DNA from 3 places in the Lysinibacillus telephonicus genome. Region 1 is predicted to be linked to each of the others. Evidence: riboswitches for the same ligand, from Rfam matches in the RefSeq annotation. Region 1 holds a riboswitch; each other region holds the start of a gene.
The links. A riboswitch is a leader RNA that binds a small molecule or an ion and turns the genes downstream of it on or off. The one in region 1 is predicted to bind thiamine pyrophosphate.

Region 1 (6,326 bases):
GGCAGACATATATGGGTTATTTAAAGTAGAGGTTGCTTTTTGTACCATGAAGTTTTTATATCCTAATCCATGTGCAAATTTAATCGTAGCATCCATGCAGTATTCTGTTTGGGCGCCGCAAAATTCAATATGGTGAACAGCTAATTGGTCTAAAAGATTTTTTAAATTCGTTTTGTAAAAAGAGTTTGCATGAGTTTTTCTTACAAAAAAATCTTGTTCTTGTACATCTAGATGGGCATTAATAGCCCAAAGTTCTCCTTCAGGCACCAAATCTTCATCGCAGTGCTGAACAAAAATGATTGGTTTATGTAATTTTCTATATAAGGCGATTCTATTATTTACTTTAGTAAGTAAAATTTCTAAATCAAATAAATGATCTCCACTGTAACATACGCCATTTTGCAAATCGATAACGATTAAAACATCTGCACAAGTCTCCATAATTTTTACCTCTTTCATTTTGAAATATGTTAATGATTCTAACATTTAAAGATTTACAAAACTACATAAAAATTGAAAATGTAATTGTAGTAAATACGCTTAAATATCGTCCGAAGAACGTGAAAAAACCGCGTAAAAACAACAAAAAACCGCGTAAAAAATATGTGAAACCGCGTAAAAATAACAAAGCACGTAAAAAAGGCAGTAAAAGCGCGTAAATATCGTCCGAAAGCGCGTAAAAACAACAAAAAACCGCGTAAAAAATATGTGAAACCGCGTAAAAATAACAAAGCACGTAAAAAAGCAGTAAAAGCGCTTAAATATCGCTTGAAAGCGCGTAAAAATAACAAAGCACGTAAAAAAGCAGTAAAAGCGCTTAAATATCGCTTGAAAGCGCGTAAAAACAACAAAAAACCGCGTAAAATATATGTGAAACCGCGTAAAAACAACAAAAAACCGCGTAAAAAGTATGTGAAACCGCGTAAAAATAACAAAGCACGTAAAAAAGCAGTAAAAGCGCGTAAATATCGCTCGAAAGCGCGTAAAAACAACAAAAACCCGCGTAAAAAGTATGTGAAACCGCGTAAAAATATAATAGTATCTTAATCCCCCTAACATTGGGAATACTCAATGTTATTACAAATAATGTTGTAAAATTCCTGGGAATTGTTAAGATAAATATAATTAAATAGCTAAACACTAGGGGCGCCAACAGGCTGAGAAGTACCCTTTGAACCTGATTTAGTTAGGACTAACGTAGGGAAGTGTACACGTTTTTTGCCATTTTCCCTATTTACGTTCTGTAAATAGTTTTTTTGTTGAAAGAATTGTGATCCTAATCAGGATAGTGGTTTAGCTTAACAAAAGAAAGAGGGAAAGATGGATGAATAAAACGAAAAGGATTACCTACACAGCAATTATTTCGGCAATAACAACAGCAGCTAGCACAACAATTTATATTCCACTTGGATTTGCTAAAGCATTCCCAATTCAACATTTAGCTAATGTTATTTCAGCTGTATTGCTAGGACCTGCATATGCTGTAATACAAGCCTTTTTAACATCAACATTGCGAAATCTATTAGGGACTGGGAGTTTATTTGCTTATCCAGGCAGCATGATTGGTGCTTTGTTAGCTGGCGTACTATATACGAAAACAAAAAATTTAGAGCTGACAGCAACAGGGGAAGTTATAGGGACGGGTATTTTAGGAGCGATGGCTACTTATCCGATTGGAGTATTATTGTTAGGGCAGGATACAACATTATTTGGCTTACTTCCAGCCTTTATTGCAAGTTCATTTGTAGGGGCTGTCCTTGGCTATGCAGTATTAAAACTATTAGTTCGAAATAAAGTACTATAACAAGTGTAGTGATAAAGCATCATGTAAAAATAGATTCAACCTTATATAATTAAACAGATTGTAAATAATTGGTTAAAAATTTCGATTTGTTATTTGAATTCCCCCCTTATCGGGACATAATAGAATGAGAAATTCGAATTACTCTTATATGTACAGTTTAGCTTGATTTCTAGCATTCTTTAAAACAATTTTTTAGAAAATAAAAATTTGGAAAGTATTGACGAAAACAAAAGGAATGCTATAATCATTCTTAATGATAATGATTATCAATATCAACTGAGAAGTCATACATAGAATAAGTGGTAATTAAATACGAATCGATAACATTATTAAATCTAGTAAATACAGGAGGAATTTCTCTAATGACTAACCAACCAAAAAAATACAAAAAATTCCTATCAACTGCGGCAACAGCTTCTTTAGTAGCGTCTGCGATTGTACCAGCTGTTTCGGCTGCATCAACATTTCCAGATGTTGATGCAGCAAACTCGCATGCCGAGAATATTAGCGCATTAGTTGAAGCTGGCATTATCAATGGGTACGAGGACGGAACTTTTAAACCAAACGCGGAATTAACTCGTGGTCAGGTTGTTAAAATGCTTGGTAAATGGGTCGAATCTCAAGGTTTCGAATTCCCAGCTGATTATAATACAGTTCAACGTTTCGATGATGTTGCTGTAGATGCAGTTGACCAAGAATTGGTGAAATATGCTGCACTAGTTAAAGATAACGGTATATTCATCGGCACTGACGGCAACTTAAACGCTGCAGACAGCATTACTCGTGAAAACATGGCTCTTACTTTTGACCGTGCCTACAAAGTGGTTTATGGCAAATCTTTAGTGGAATTAGCAGCAGGTTCGGAAAGCTTAACTGTTGCTGACTTGGCAGCAGCCAAGGAAGAAGCTCGTGGAGTAATTCAAGCTTTGCGTAACATTGGCATTTCTAACGTAGACAACTTTCAACCGAAAAAAACGGTGACTCGTGCACAATTTGCATCATTTTTAAATCGTACATTAAATGCTTCTGCTAAACCAGCTGCTGAAGTTACAATTAAATCATTAGCGGCAACTGCTGTAAGTCAATTAACAGTTGAATTTGACGGTGCAGTAACATCCGCAGACACTGCTAAATTTACAGTAACTCGTGGTACTACGGCGATTACAGTAGGCAAAGTTGAGTGGAACGAAGAAAAAACGAAAGCAGTTATAACAGTTGACCATAAATTCTCTGACGGAACTTATAGCTTAACAGTAAGTGGTGTTGCAAAAAAAGATTTAACTGCTTCAGTAACAACATCTCGTGAAGAGGTATCAGATATTCATTTTTTATCAAATAAATTAGTGTTTACTGGTAAAACAAAAGGTGATTATAACCAAGCAGTAATCGCTTTTGAAGCCTTAAACCAATACGGTGAAGATATAACAAAAAATATTAATGCTAACCGTTTTGTGGATGAACGAGTTCGTGGTATCGATGTTAACAAAGATGATATCACTGTTGAAAATGGAAAATTCATTGTATGGGTTGAAAAAGACGAAGATGATGATAAAACTGGTTCAGTAGAATTTACATATAAAAATGGTGACTTTGAGATTGATGTAAATCAAGATGTACAATTATCAGACATAAGTGAGCCGGGTTCAGTAGAATTATTAAGTATTTATAATTCAGGCAATAAAGAATTAACTACTAAAAACCTTAAAGACGCTGCTGGTCAAAATGCAGTAGAAGAATTTTACTTACTTTTCAATGTTAAAGATCAGTATGGAGTCGATATTGATGCTGAATTTGCAGATGATGTTAAATCTTCATCTTCAACAAGCGATACAACAATTTTAGATGAAGTACAAAGAGGAATTCGTGCAAGTGTATCAAATAAGGATATTTTCGATTTAGAAGACGAAGATAAAATCGAAGTTATGAATGTTGATGGAGAATACTATTTTGCATTGAAATTAGTAATTGATGACCCAGAAGATTTAGTTGGCGGAGAAAATATTGTAGAATTCCGTGCGAAGGCTACAGGTGAGATCACAAGTAAAACCTACACGGTTGAACACAGTTCTGAAGTATATGAGATTAAACTAAGTTCACCAGGTGAAGTGATTGCTGGTGATGAAACTGTAAAATTACCTGTTACTGCAACTGATCAAAATGGTGAGTTAATTACAGATATAAAAGCGTTGAATGAAGATTTAAAGGATGAAAAAATTATCATCGATTGGGATAGCGGTCTAACCAAATTATCAGGCAAGGCTTCAAGTGTGTTTACTTTTGTAAAAGAAAAAGAAAAAGTATATTTAAAATTTGAAACTGCTGATAATTTCACCGATGAAGCAGAAGATTACGATATTGATATCGAAGTAGATCAATCAGGGATTGAAAATACATTAACATTACTAGTGGAACCTAATGCACATCCAGCAAGAATCACAAGTGTGAAAAGTTTAGTTCATAATTATGTTTTATTAGGTGATTCAAGAGATGAAGAGTTAGTTCTGGAAGATCAATATGGTCGCGTTTTTAATAAAAAATCAGTAGGTACTGCTGAAAAGCCTGGTGGTGTGAACGGCTACCAATACTATGAAATAAGTGCAACTTCATCTAATAAAGACATTTTCACTGTTACGAATACATCACATAAATTCGTGGTAAAGTCTCATGAAGAAGGTAGTGCTACAATCCAATTTAAGTTAGTAGCTCGTGATGTTGAAGGGAATGTAATTGAAGATAAATTTGATGTTACCTTCCGTTCAATTGAAATGGAAGATTTCGATTCATTTAAAGTAAAGAGTGATAAACTTCTATACGGTGGAGATGAATTTGTCAAAGTCGATGATGCAGGAATCAAAGTAGTTGGCCTCATCGGAGATCGTGAAGTTGATATTCCAAACAGTAAATATAATATACATGCTGAAAGCGAATATTTAAGTACCGATGGCAAAAAAGTAACTGCAGATACTGCAACAATTGAAGCTGATGACATATTAGATAATGAAACGGATCAATATAAAGCTGATATTGTTGTTACAATCAACGACACAGGAGAGACGATTAGATATACTTTAACTCTTGCTCGTGAAGATGCAATCGCAAATAGTTTCAAGGTTAATGATACTAGTGGACTAACTAAAAAAACTTTAGAAGAGATAGAAATTGAATATAATGATGTTTCTGAAGATCTAATATTAACAGCTAGCGAAATCATTGAAGAGCTTGTTGAAGAAGGAACAATTGAAATAAAGGATCAGTATAATAATAAACCTATTTCAATTAATAATTCTACTGGCAAAGTAGAATTCTATGACGGAACTTCGGACTATATTAAACCGATTATTACTGATATTATTTCAGATAATGATAAAAATATCGTTTCTTCAAATGGTACTACTAGTATGACAATTAAGTTAGGTGAAGATGGACTTACTATAGGTGATTCATTCAATCTTACATTAACAATTGACGATAAAACTCAAACTATTAAAGTTTATATTAAATAATTCTTTCAAGTGAAGCTAGAGATTGAAAAAGCCGAATTTCTCGTTCTAATACGGAGAAATTCGGCTTTTATAGTACTTAAGATTAATGGCTCTATAATATTTGTTGGGGTTTGAAAAAATTTCATAAATAAAAAAGCACGTAATCACCGATTTCTATATACTTGAATTGTCGAGAAACAAGCAATGAAAGGTGATACGTGCAAATGAATTTTAACATGAATATTCCAGGATTAAAAGGTGTAACTGTTCATAAGGTGGAGGAGATGGGGGAACGTATTGTTCTACACGTTTCCATACCAAAAAAAGAACATCAATGTCCAGCATGCAAGAATATAACATCAAAAGTCCATGATTATCGAATTCAAAAAATTAATCATTTAAAATGGTTTGAACGATTAACCGTCCTTTTTTATAAACGTCGTCGTTATGTATGCCAATGTGGGAAACGTTTTTCAGAAAAATCCCCTTTCGTGGATAAATATCAACGTTTCTCGAAAGAATGGAATCAAGTTGTACGAATCCGTTCAATAAAGGCAAAAACATTTAAAGAAGCAGCTGAAGTACTTGGTACATCAAGCTCAACAGTGATTCGTCGCTTTAAAGAAGTAGTAAAGGAACAATTAAATGAAGGGGTTCATTTACCAAAATGTATCGCGATTGATGAATATAAAGCAGATACCGATGCGGGAACTTATCAATTAATTATTGCCAATGCGGAAACACATGAACCAATTGATATTTTACCAAATCGTAGAAAAGAAACCATTAAGGATTACTTGATGAAATACGGTGCAGATGTAGAAATTGTGGTTATGGACATGAATCCAAGCTTTAAAGCAGCAGTTAGGAAGGCGTTAAATCGCCCGATTATTATTGCGGATCGCTTTCATTATTGTCGTTATATTTACTGGGCACTAGATGAAGTACGTCGAAATGTTCAAAAAGAATGGCATGCATATGATCGAAAGAAATGTAAGAAAATGCGTCACGTACTATATAAACGATTTGATAAGTTAACA
Region 2 (6,326 bases), 1.7 Mb from region 1:
AAGAGGTGCAGGAACTTCTACTGTTACAGTTGATACATTTAACGCATCTTGTAAATGATCTTGACCAAATGGATATGTATAATATCCTGTTACAGTCTCGCCAGCCTTAAGCAAATAATCATTTGTTGGTGATAACTTTTCCACTAATTGTTCTTCAGGTGGAAGCAAATCTCTAAAATTGTTATAATCTTTTTCCGCACCTGTGAAAGATAGATATAGGAAAGGAGTGTAATAAACATCCTTGTCTAATTCGTTCTTCACTGTATACTGTGCAATAATTACACCACCATTTGTCTGGTCATTAAAAGGAATACTAAAGTCCGTATGGAAATCATTTAATTCAACAAGTGTATATGCATCTAAAGACAGTGTTACACCGTCCATTTCATGAACTTGCGGTTCTTTATTTTCATAAAGAACTTTCGCTGTACCTTCTGTTTCTTCTTCCATATATTTAATTAAATCTGAAAAGTCACTTGTACTAGTAGCAGTTGTTGCTGCTTCCTCAACTTCTTCCTTAGTATCTTCAACTTCTACGTTATTCTCCTCTGTAGCATTTGCATTCTCATCAGCCTCTGTTGGTTTCTCGTTGCTTCCACATCCGCTAATAATTACTGATGTTAGTAATGCTGTCAAAAGGAATGTCCATGATTTACTCAAAATTTTCAAACCTCCAATTTCCAAATTAGTAACATACTAACACATTATTTAATTCGGTAATATAAGGAGAAGGAAATAAATTACAGACAACTACAGCGACTCTATTTTTTGGTACATATTGGAAAGTTATACTATAATAGTAACGTTAAATGATACTACCAACAAAAATATCTACGTAAATTTGAGTTATTTTAGAAAAATGATTTAGTAAGGAAGGAGGGCATTAGAAGTAATTATAAAAAAGAAAGTTATCTTTCTTCACCTTCACCTTCTGCTATTCCCCTTTAGCATCTCGTATACAAAACCACTATATTTATTATCATCATATAATTCGTTCGATAACTACGTAACGCAAGATTTTCTTTAAATAAGTGCGGTTTGTTGATAAGGAAATTTATACCCTGTTCAAAAGTAGTTGGTATGATTTCCTCTTAATCTAATAAAATAATTTTAAATCTTTACAATTCTTATAGGCATTATTATAATTCAATATGTTACATAATTTTCTAATATATCAAAAAATATAAGAAGGTGAGAAATTGAGGAAAGGAAGAAAATGGTATAATAATAGATTAGTTCCTTGGATATTACCTGTTGTTACGATTATTTTATGGCAATTATTAGTGCAATATAAAATCGTTACGACCACGCTACTTCCCTCTCCGTTAGAGGTGGTCGAAGCAGCAATTAAGCTTTCTAAATCTGGGGAATTACAAGAGCATGTATATATTAGTACTCAACGTGCCCTGATTGGATTTGCGATTGGTGGAATCATTGGATTTATTCTTGGATTAGTCAATGGAACTGTTGTCTTTTTTGAAAGAACAATAGATACAACGATTCAAATGATTCGTACAATTCCCCACCTAGCTTTAATTCCACTTGTTATTTTATGGTTTGGTATTGGAGAAAGCGCCAAGATTTTTTTAGTTGCACTAGGTGTTATGTTCCCAATTTATATTAATACCTTTAATGGCATTAAAAACGTTGATCGGAAACTAATTGAAATGGGCAGCGTTTATGGTTTATCGCGGAACAAATTATTTACGAATATTATTTTACCCGGCGCTTTACCTTCCATACTAGTCGGAATTCGCTACGCTTTAGGCGTTATGTGGGTATCCCTAATTGTTGCAGAGACAATTGGTGCAGACTCTGGCATAGGCTTTTTGGCTACGAGTGCCCGTGAATTTATGCAGATGGATATTATTGTATTAACAATTGTCCTTTACGCCATTTTAGGAAAACTATCAGATTTAATTGCAAAGTTATTTGAACATCGTCTATTAAAATGGCATCCGGCTTTTCATAAAAAATAATATTTGGATATAAAAGTGAGGTGTTAGGATGTTCAACATTGAACTAAAGGATGTAAGTAAAAGCTACGGGGATAATGAAGTACTACATGACATAAACCTCTCTATTGAACCTGGGAGTTTTACGGCAATTGTTGGCCGCAGCGGCTGTGGGAAAAGTACACTATTACGCGTCATTGCACAGCTAGAAGAGATTTCAAAAGGAACTTTATCTTTTTCTAGCAACAGTGGTAGCAAGCCGAAAATTCGTATTATGTTCCAGGATGATCGACTCATTCCTTGGAAAAGTATTATTAAAAACATCGAACTTGGAGCCATTAATAATGAAGTTGCAGAGCAATCTCTGCAAAAAGTTGGATTAATCGATAAAAAGACAGATTGGCCAGATCAATTGTCAGGTGGTCAAAAGCAACGAATTGCTCTTGCACGAGCATTGGCTAGCAACCCAGATATATTGCTTTTCGACGAGCCCCTTGGAGCTCTAGATGCGTTAACACGAATTGAAATGCAAAACTTAATCGAGGGACTTTGGCAGCAGCAGGAATTTACTTCCCTTCTCGTAACACACGATGTAACAGAAGCGGTTCGTCTTGCAGATCGCGTCATTGTCATCGATAAAGGAACGATTCAGCTAGATGAAAAAATTGATTTGCCTAGACCTCGTGAACGTGATGAAAAATTCACCTACTACGAGCAAAAAATATTAAATCAAATTTTAGGAGGATGAGCATGAAAAAATCGCTGTTATTTTTAATTACTGCATTATTTGTATTAGTTTTAGCTGCTTGCGGCAATGAATCAAGTACAGGGTCTACAAACGAAGAACCAACTGATGAATCAACTGGCAGTACGGAAAAAGAAGTAATTACAATTGGCTACCAAAAAGGAAATACAATTAACATTTTAAAAGAACATGGCAACCTAGATGCGGCACTTGAAGAAGCTGGTTACACTGTAGAATGGAAAGTTTTCCCTACTGGCACAGTGCTATTAGAAGCTTTAAACACAAACAATATCGATTTCGGTCATGCATCTGACGGCAATGCTGTATTTATGCAAGCGGGAGGTCATCCTTTAAACTATGTTGCCTCTGAAGCCCCATATCCAGAAGGTGTTGCATTAGTGGCAAAAGCAGATTCAGATATTCAAACAGTAAAAGATTTAAAAGGTAAAAAAATTGGAGTTACAAAAGGCGGCAACCAACATTATTTATTGCTTGTTGCATTAGAAAAAGCGGGTATTTCACCGGATGATGTAGAGATTATTTTCTATAAGGATGCGGCTGAAGGTTTAGCGGCCTTCACAAAAGGTGAATTCGATGTTTACGGTTCATGGGATCCATACTTAGCAATCGTTGAAAACACAGTAGAAACTCGCACAATTGTGAATGGCTCTGATTTAACGGAAAACCGTACATTCTACTTCGCAACAGACCAATTATTAACAGAAAAACCTGATGTAGTATCTATTATTCTAGAAGAATTGCAAAATGCCGATCAATGGGCAAATGAAAACAAAGATGAAGTAGCAAATATTCTATCTTCTGAATTAGGTTTAGACGCAGCACCACTTCAACAAGCAAACAACCGCCGTACTTTTGGTGTTCAAAAAATCGGTGATGAAATTATCTCAAGCCAGCAGCAATTAGCAGATACATTCTTTAACGCAGGTTTATTGGAAACAGAAATTAATATTAAGGAAGCTGTGAATATTGATGAATCAATTATTCCAAGCAATGTTCAATAATAAATTCGGGAGGTACAAAAATGACAACAGTAATTGAAAATGCCTTTTTAAGCTATGGTTCAAAAGGAGCTCCAGTAAAAGTAGAGGTTTTTCTAAACTTGGCATGCCCTTATTGTGCTACATTTTTTGAGGCTGCTGATAAAACACTTCAACCTTATATTGAAAATGGCCAAGTAGAATATGTTATTAAGCATTTTGATAAACCACGTGAAATGCTATTATACGGAACACTTGCAAACTGTTTCTTTGATTATAAGGAGCCTGAACGTGTTTATGACTTGATGAAAGACCTTTTCGCAAAGCAAAGCGAATGGCATGAAATCGACAGTGATAGTATCAAAAAAATGCTGACAGAACAATACGGCTTAAAAGAAGAACCTGAAACAATCGATTTAAGCTTACAAATTGTTGCAGAAGCTGTTAAACGCAACGTTAAAATGGTGCCAACTGTCTTCATTAACAATAAAGAATTCCAATACCCAGTCGAAATTGATGCAGCACAACTAAAAAAGGAAATCGATCAATTGTTATAATTCAAAAAAGCTAGAGTAATTCAATATGTAAGTAGACTATTTATAGATAGTTAAATTTAAAGCTGAACTAATGCACAATTAGTTCAGTTTTTTTGTAGTCTAATATACACTTTGGAAATTAGTGGGATTTTGTTATTGTATTAATAAATGATTTTCAATCATAACCTAAAGGAGGAATAAAAATTGAGAGTAAAAAACGATTATCTCTAATTGGCTCAATCGTAATTTTAAGTATTAGTATTTTAGTAGCCGCCTCATTAATATCTAATGCAATTAATAATGCTGGGTGGGATCTTTCATCTAATCTAAGTTCTATCAATATGAATGATTCTGTAAGTGAAAATTACGAGTTGCTTGTAAATGAAGAATGGCTCTATTTATATGATACAACAACTGGCCGAGTATGGAAAAAGGCAGATGATCCAAATGCAGCATGGGAAGAAGTAAAACATTTTACGGAATAAACTCAACTAATTCCAATAGTAAGATAGATCCCCCTTCCCCTTTTTACCTTAAATGTTAAATAAAAAATGATTGCTCCGTGCTATAGTCATTGCTAAAATAAAATACAAAGTTCATAGCAAGAAGAAATGTAGGGGAGCTGGTATGGCCAGCTGAGATTGTATCCCGTAAGATACTAACCCTTTGAACCTGATTTGGTTAATACCAGCGTAGGGAACATTGACTTCAATTTGATTTTCTTTTCATTTTGAAATGAATGTTTTTTAACGTCTGGGATACTATCCTAGACGTTTTTTATTTCTTCGAGTATGAATAATTCATTACAATGGAGGATTCATCATGAAAAAACTTTTCTTTCTGGTGATGATTGCAGTTTTAGCGCTTGTTGGCTGTCAATCAAAGGAATCACAAACTGAAACAAACACAAACGAGCAAACAGAAGAAAAACCATTAGAAAAAGTAACCGTTGTTTTAGATTGGACACCAAATACAAATCATACGGGGCTTTATGTAGCAAAAGAAAAAGGCTATTTTGAAGAACAAGGATTAGACGTTGAAATTATTCAACCTGGTGATGCAGGTGCAGATCAGCTCGTAGCTTCTGGCCAAGCGGAATTCGGTGTCAGCTATCAAGAATCCATTACACTTGCTCGAACACAAAATGTACCTATCGTTTCAATTGCAGCGGTAATTCAACATAACACATCTGGATTTGCCTCACCTGCGGGCAAAAATATTACTTCTCCTAAAGATTTTGAAGGCAAAACTTATGGAGGTTGGGGATCTCCTATTGAGCAATCAGTTCTAGAAACATTAATGAAATCAGACAATGCAGATATTAACAAGCTTGATATCGTTAATGCAGGAAATGCCGACTTCTTTACGATGGCGAACCAAGGAATTGACTTTGCATGGATTTATTATGGTTGGACAGGTGTTGAAGCTGAACTTCGCGGCGAGGATATTAACATGATTTATTTAACCGATTACAGTGAAAAGCTTGATTACTATACTCCTGTTCTTGCAACGAATGAAGAAATGATTGAAGAAAACCCTGATACCGTAAAAGCTTTTGTGGCAGCAGCCTCTAAAGGCTACCAAGATGCAATTGAAAACCCAGAAGATGCAGCTAGTATTCTATCAGCAGCAGCACCTGAACTGGATCAACAGCTTGTATTAGAAAGCCAAAAATGGTTGGCAGATAAGTACCAAGATGATGCTCCACGATGGGGAGTGCAAAAGCTTGAGATTTGGGCAAATTATGCAGAATGGATGAAGGAAAATGGTGTATTAGAAGGCGAATTTGATCCGGAAAAAGCATTTACAAATGAATTTTTACCGGAATAAGGAGAGAAAAAAATGGCGAATTCATTAATTAGTGTACAAATTATACCTAAAACAAAAAATCCTGAAGATGTCATTCCTTTTGTGGATGCTGCTATTGCAGTAATTGATGCTTCTGGTGTGAAATACGAGGTTCATCCATTAGAGACAACAATGGAGGGGGAACTTTCCGAACTTCTATCCATCATTGAGAAAATGAATGAAAAGATGATTGAATTAGGTAGTCCAAATGTTATTACACAAGTAAAAATTTTATACCAACCTA
Region 3 (6,326 bases), 1.1 Mb from region 1:
ACGTGACGCATTTTCTTACATTTCTTTCGATCATATGCATGCCATTCTTTTTGAACATTTCGACGTACTTCATCTAGTGCCCAGTAAATATAACGACAATAATGAAAGCGATCCGCAATAATAATCGGGCGATTTAACGCCTTCCTAACTGCTGCTTTAAAGCTTGGATTCATGTCCATAACCACAATTTCTACATCTGCACCGTATTTCATCAAGTAATCCTTAATGGTTTCTTTTCTACGATTTGGTAAAATATCAATTGGTTCATGTGTTTCCGCATTGGCAATAATTAATTGATAAGTTCCCGCATCGGTATCTGCTTTATATTCATCAATCGCGATACATTTTGGTAAATGAACCCCTTCATTTAATTGTTCCTTTACTACTTCTTTAAAGCGACGAATCACTGTTGAGCTTGATGTACCAAGTACTTCAGCTGCTTCTTTAAATGTTTTTGCCTTTATTGAACGGATTCGTACAACTTGATTCCATTCTTTCGAGAAACGTTGATATTTATCCACGAAAGGGGATTTTTCTGAAAAACGTTTCCCACATTGGCATACATAACGACGACGTTTATAAAAAAGGACGGTTAATCGTTCAAACCATTTTAAATGATTAATTTTTTGAATTCGATAATCATGGACTTTTGATGTTATATTCTTGCATGCTGGACATTGATGTTCTTTTTTTGGTATGGAAACGTGTAGAACAATACGTTCCCCCATCTCCTCCACCTTATGAACAGTTACACCTTTTAATCCTGGAATATTCATGTTAAAATTCATTTGCACGTATCACCTTTCATTGCTTGTTTCTCGACAATTCAAGTATATAGAAATCGGTGATTACGTGCTTTTTTATTTATGAAATTTTTTCAAACCCCAACAAATATTATAGAGCCAAAAAAATCACCACTAAAGGAATACCTAAAGAGGTGATTTTTATAATCAGGTTCATTTTTTTAATTTCTTAAATTTTTGTACAGTTGCTTTTCGATCTCTGCTCTGACTAATCGCAGAGATAACCGCAACTCCATCTGCACCAGCTCTTATTACTTCATTTGCATTTTCAGTAGTGATACCACCTATTGCGACGATTGGAAAGTTAGGGAAATTGTATCGAGCCCTTGATAAAAAAGATACCCCAGCTGCCGGCTTTGCATCTGGTTTCGATATTGTTTCAAAAATAGGGCCAATTCCAACATAATCTGCACCACCCTGAACTGCAGCGTACATTTCTTCCTCTGTATGCACTGAAACACCAACAATTTTTCCTTCAAATTGCTTACGAATATATTTTAATGGCAGATCATCTTGCCCAACATGAGCACCATCTGCATTTAATGTAAGTGCTAAATCAACATCATCATTTACTATAAAAGGCACATTATATTGCTTGCATAATTTCTGGCATTGCTTTGCAAATTTTATATATTCATTGCCTTTTAATCCTTTGTCTCCCTTTTCACGGAACTGAAAGAAAGTTACACCTGCACTTAACGCTTCTTCTAATACAATTAGCGGATCTTCCTTACAATTTTCTGCTCCCATAATAAAGTAGACCTCTAGATCACTTCGTTTCATGAACCATCACCTCATAAATGCCCCGCAGCTCTTGGTAGGCAAAATGATTTGTTGGACCATGACCATGTCCGATATTTAACGGATGTTCTATTGCAAGCTGTACAAATTTTTTTGCTTCTACAATTGACTCATGTAGAGTAAATCCTCTACCTAAAAATGCTGTAATTGCTGATGAAAACGTACATCCAGTTCCATGTGTATGTTTCGTATTAATTCTTTTCGTTTCCATCGAAAATGATGAACCGTTTTCAAAAAAGACAGTATCAGTAGCAGTATCAGCTTCTTCAAAATGACCACCCTTCATCACAACACACTTTACACCAAGTTGTAAAATACGTTTGGCGGCGTTAAATATATCCTGTTCATTACGAATTTTTACGCCGCTAATTACTTCTGCCTCGGGGATATTTGGTGTCAATACAGTAGCAAGTGGTAGTAATTTTGTATTTAATGCATGAACAGCATCGTCTTGCAATAGTGCTGCACCGCCTTTTGCGATCATCACAGGATCTACAATTATGTGTGCTGTTTGTTGCTGCAAAATTCTTGCTACTGTTTCAATAATTTCAGTAGAAAAAAGCATACCTGTTTTCAAAGCTTTAACATTAAAATCTTGAAAAACTGACGTCATTTGCTGCGCTACAAATTCAGGTGTAGTCGGATATATTCCTTGAACCCCACATGTGTTTTGAGCTGTAAGAGCAGTGATAACAGATGTTCCAAATGTTTTTAATTCCTGAAAAGTTTTTAAATCTGCTTGAATGCCAGCCCCACCGCCACTGTCGGAGCCTGCAATTGTCAAAACTACGTCCATTGCTCTCCTCCAATAGAAGCCTCATGGATTCCGTTAATAACTTCCATTTGGAATGACCCTAATAATTTTTTCTTTGAGGCATTTTCAGCTACTTTTTTATAGTCTGTCAACACGTTTTGTAAATTTTGAATCTTGTTTCCCTCTAATGTTAATGTGGCGGCGCAAATTGCACTAAGCAGGCATCCAGTTCCAGTAACCTGAGTCATTAGTTCATTTCCACCAGGTACCCACTCTTCATTTTTCCCATCTGTTACATAATCTGCAGCACCTGTAACAATAACAAGGCAGTTATATTGATGGGCAACCTGTTTAGCAACTGAAGCTACATCCATACTCCCTTCTCCACTATCTACACCTTTAGAATGCCAATTAACACCTGCAATAGTGGCAAGTTCCCCCGCATTACAACGAATAAGTTGGATATTAATACTATTTAAAATTTCATTTACAGCATTTTGGCGGAATTTTGTAGCACCTACACCAACTGGGTCTAGTACAACAGGTATATTCAATTCATTTGCCTTTTTTCCCGCAAGTTTCATCGTTTCTAGTGTTCGTTGATTTAATGTACCAATGTTAAGTAATAAAGCGTTGGCAATGGACACCATTTCTTGTACTTCATCCATTTCATCTGCCATTACAGGAGAAGCACCAATTGCCAACATTCCATTCGCTGTAAAATTAGCAACAACATAATTTGTAATACAATGAACTAACGGATTTTTTTGACGTATTTTAAACATACTCATAATATTCCACCTCTTTCTTCCAATTTTCTAACGTCCAGGACATCTCCCAAAATTTCCATTCATAATAGCAGCTCTTTTTAAAATGAGATTTAAGAAGGTAGATCTTTAAGGGGTGTTCTATTGCAAAGCGATTCATCATCGCTTTTTGAAAGTCGATTTTTTCTTTAAGTTCAGGACTGCTGTATATGTCTATCCATTCTTGATACAATTTCACTCCAGGTTTTGAATCTTTGTATTTCTCCCCAATCTCCTGATAAATCCATGGACATGGTAAAATTGCTGCGAAAGCTTCTTCCACACCACCATTGTGTACTGCATTATACATATGGCTAACATAATTGTAGGTAGATGGTGCGGGTTCAAAATTATTTATTTCATCTTCAGTTACACCTAACTCTTTAAAAACAGTACGGTGTAAAACTAACTCAGATTCATTAATATAACTACAAGAATCCAAAAAGAATACAATATCATCATTTGTTTCTGCCTTAGATGCAGCAATGGCTAAAATTTTAGTGTAGTGCTTTAAATAGTAAGCATCTTGCATCATGTAATACTTAAATTTTTCAATAGGCAGTGAACCATCTACTATACCTTTTACAAATGGATGATTAAAGCTCCCTTCAAAATAAAGATCCGTTTCTGTTCTTACTTCTTCACAAAATATCATGAATGTCCTCCTTTTTTGGTGGACGTAAGAGAGAAAAAAACGCTCTTTTTGTTTTATGACAAAAAGAGCGTTTTTCCTATTAGAAAGTGGTTTCACTGCTAGGTAATCAGCGAATTCTTCCCAAAATGGTTTAATTGCTCCCTACGTCAGTATTAACTGTCAGGTTCAAAGGGTCAGGTTTTAACCTTCTCAGGCGCAAAAGCACCCCCCCTGCAATTAGAGATATTTAGCAAATAAAAAACTCTCCAAAATGGAGAGCATTTTTACAGCACAAATAAGCGAAATTTTCACTTGTAATGTACTTTGCTCCCTACGCCAGTATTAACTGAACAGGTTCAAAGGGTCAGGTTTTAACCTTCTCAGGCGCAAAAGCACCCCCCCTGCAAATATTCTAATTAATAATATTCTAGCAGTTTTTTTTGAATATTCAAGAGGATTAAGTTTCAGATAAATTAATCAACTATTTATACCATTAATACTACTTTTTTAAACAATGCATTGCTTCTTCTGCTTCATCCCATGGGACAACATAGCCTTTTCCTTTCACGCAAAAAATACTTGATGATGTATATTCAGGGTCAGCATTTTTATCATAATTAATTTGTTCAATTACTTCTTCAGAATTATGGCAAATATCGTAGCCAGAAAATTGAATCGATAAAGCACCTTTTCCATTTGTGTATGCCGAAAAAATAGTATTGTAATTCATAAAGGTAGAGACAGGTGCTTTCCCAATAATCGTTACCTGATTTTCTGACATAATTGGAGGTTCAAAAGTGCCAAAAGCTTGTTGAATATCTGTCATTATTCTTCCAATAAAATCTAAGGGAGCTTTCATCTTAAAACGATAATAGGGTTCGAGCAATATATTTTCAGCTTGTTCTAGACCTTGCCGTAATGCTCGGAAGGTTGCTTCACGGAAATCTCCCCCTTCAGTATGCTTGTTATGTGCACGGCCAGTTAACAATGTAAATTTGATATCCGTAATTGGATATCCCGTCAATAAGCCATGGTGATCCCGTTCAAATAAATGCTTCTCAACTAGTCTTTGATGCCCAATTGACAAGTCATCTGCGTGACAAGCATTGTCAAACAGAATACCTGAACCTCTCGGAGCAGGTTCCATTTTCAAATGAACTTCAGCATAATGTTTTAGTGGCTCGAAATGTCCGTAACCCGTAACGGTATTTTGAATTGTTTCTAAATATAAAATTTTCGGTTCTTCAAATTGCACATCAATACTAAATCGTGTTTTTGCTATATCTTCTAAAACTTCAAGCTGAATGATTCCCATAACATGCACATGTATTTCTTGAAATTTCTCGCTCCAAACCACTTGTAATGTTGGCTCTTCAGATTCAAGTAAGCGAAAAATACGCAATATTTCCTTAATATGCTCTGCCCCTTTGTAGACAACTTTTGCCTGTAAGGTTGGGACAAGTTCAAATTGTTCATTAAGATTTGCGTTGTCACCTAGAACATCCCCAATTTTTGCATATGTAAGTCCTTTTACTGCAAATATCTCACCAGCATTAACTTGCTGAACTATATTAAATTGAGTTCCATTATAAAGTCGAATTTCTGTTACTTTTTCAGTTAAATCTTCAAATTGAAACTCATCTCTAACTTTTAGCGTTCCACTTAACGCTTTTATAAATGTAATTCGCTGATTTTGTTCATCATGGCGAATTTTAAACACTTTTCCTTGGAAAGGTGCATCATTGTCAAATTTAGTTTTTGTAAGTATTGCAAATTGGTTAAAAAATTCTTTGACTTTTATATCTTTTAAAGCTGAACCTGCCATACAAATAAATGCTTGTTCGTTTTGAATCATCTTCAATAGCGCAGAAAAATATTGCGATATGTCTATATTATCTTCCATATAATGCTCAAACAGCTTCTCATCACGTTCCGCAATCCATTCTAAAATACTTTCCGGAATCGATTGATCATTAATCTCCTCCCTCTATAAATGTTGATATATCAACGGTTTGACCCGTTTTATCTAATAGAAAAAATATTTTTTAAAGAATAATATTTTAGTATTTTACAATACTTCAATTCATTTACAGTTTGAGGATACGCTTCGCTAAAGTTAATTGGTAGTAATTAACTTTCCGTTCCAATATGTGATGCACAATTGGATCTCTGCAATGCTTATGATGACGTACCCTCCCATGTCTCTTGGCGTCTAGCGCATACATTCCTTCGTTCGGTCTATTCATAAGGCAGAGGCTGGCGATGCTCCTTTAGGGACTCGTAGTCGGATGGAATAAATAATGCCGGCTTCTCCGTGTCATCCTTTTGTAATTTAATCGAGCTAAGGTGTAGCTTAGGCTGCCTCTACGAGACAATAAAGGTCTTTCATCATAAGTTGTTCATCAAACTGTACTTTCTTCTTGCATAGAGCGTGTAAAATCTTCAGTAACTTACCACAAAGGACAACCATCGATTGCTTCTTTCGAAGTGGATTAACTGTGCGTGTGGTGTAATATTCATGTAATTGC

Region 2: linked by a shared signal. The riboswitch ahead of MKY04_RS02700 (ABC transporter substrate-binding protein) and the one ahead of thiW (energy coupling factor transporter S component ThiW) in region 1 are both predicted to bind thiamine pyrophosphate.
Region 3: linked by a shared signal. The riboswitch ahead of tenA (thiaminase II) and the one ahead of thiW (energy coupling factor transporter S component ThiW) in region 1 are both predicted to bind thiamine pyrophosphate.

Annotation. Positions count from the first base shown of each region.
Region 1 is NZ_CP155468.1:3,454,144-3,460,469, reverse strand. It holds gene MKY04_RS16770 (cysteine hydrolase family protein) at 1-441, opposite strand, end outside; gene MKY04_RS16765 (hypothetical protein) at 709-1,047, shown strand; TPP riboswitch at 1,133-1,221, shown strand; gene thiW (energy coupling factor transporter S component ThiW) at 1,325-1,804, shown strand; gene MKY04_RS16755 (S-layer homology domain-containing protein) at 2,167-5,307, shown strand; gene MKY04_RS16750 (ISL3 family transposase) at 5,505-6,326, shown strand, end outside.
Region 2 is NZ_CP155468.1:557,733-564,058, reverse strand. It holds gene MKY04_RS02735 (DUF5068 domain-containing protein) at 1-660, opposite strand, end outside; gene ssuC (aliphatic sulfonate ABC transporter permease SsuC) at 1,200-1,979, shown strand; gene MKY04_RS02725 (ABC transporter ATP-binding protein) at 2,008-2,703, shown strand; gene MKY04_RS02720 (aliphatic sulfonate ABC transporter substrate-binding protein) at 2,706-3,722, shown strand; gene MKY04_RS02715 (thioredoxin domain-containing protein) at 3,743-4,255, shown strand; gene MKY04_RS02710 (hypothetical protein) at 4,410-4,574, opposite strand; gene MKY04_RS02705 (hypothetical protein) at 4,576-4,719, shown strand; TPP riboswitch at 4,840-4,950, shown strand; gene MKY04_RS02700 (ABC transporter substrate-binding protein) at 5,057-6,064, shown strand; gene MKY04_RS02695 (thiamine-binding protein) at 6,077-6,326, shown strand, end outside.
Region 3 is NZ_CP155468.1:2,333,724-2,340,049, forward strand. It holds gene MKY04_RS11030 (ISL3 family transposase) at 1-794, opposite strand, end outside; gene thiE (thiamine phosphate synthase) at 957-1,586, opposite strand; gene thiD (bifunctional hydroxymethylpyrimidine kinase/phosphomethylpyrimidine kinase) at 1,573-2,400, opposite strand; gene thiM (hydroxyethylthiazole kinase) at 2,391-3,149, opposite strand; gene tenA (thiaminase II) at 3,136-3,819, opposite strand; TPP riboswitch at 3,941-4,040, opposite strand; TPP riboswitch at 4,110-4,210, opposite strand; gene MKY04_RS11055 (elongation factor G) at 4,298-5,701, opposite strand; gene MKY04_RS11060 (IS110 family transposase) at 6,152-6,326, opposite strand, start outside.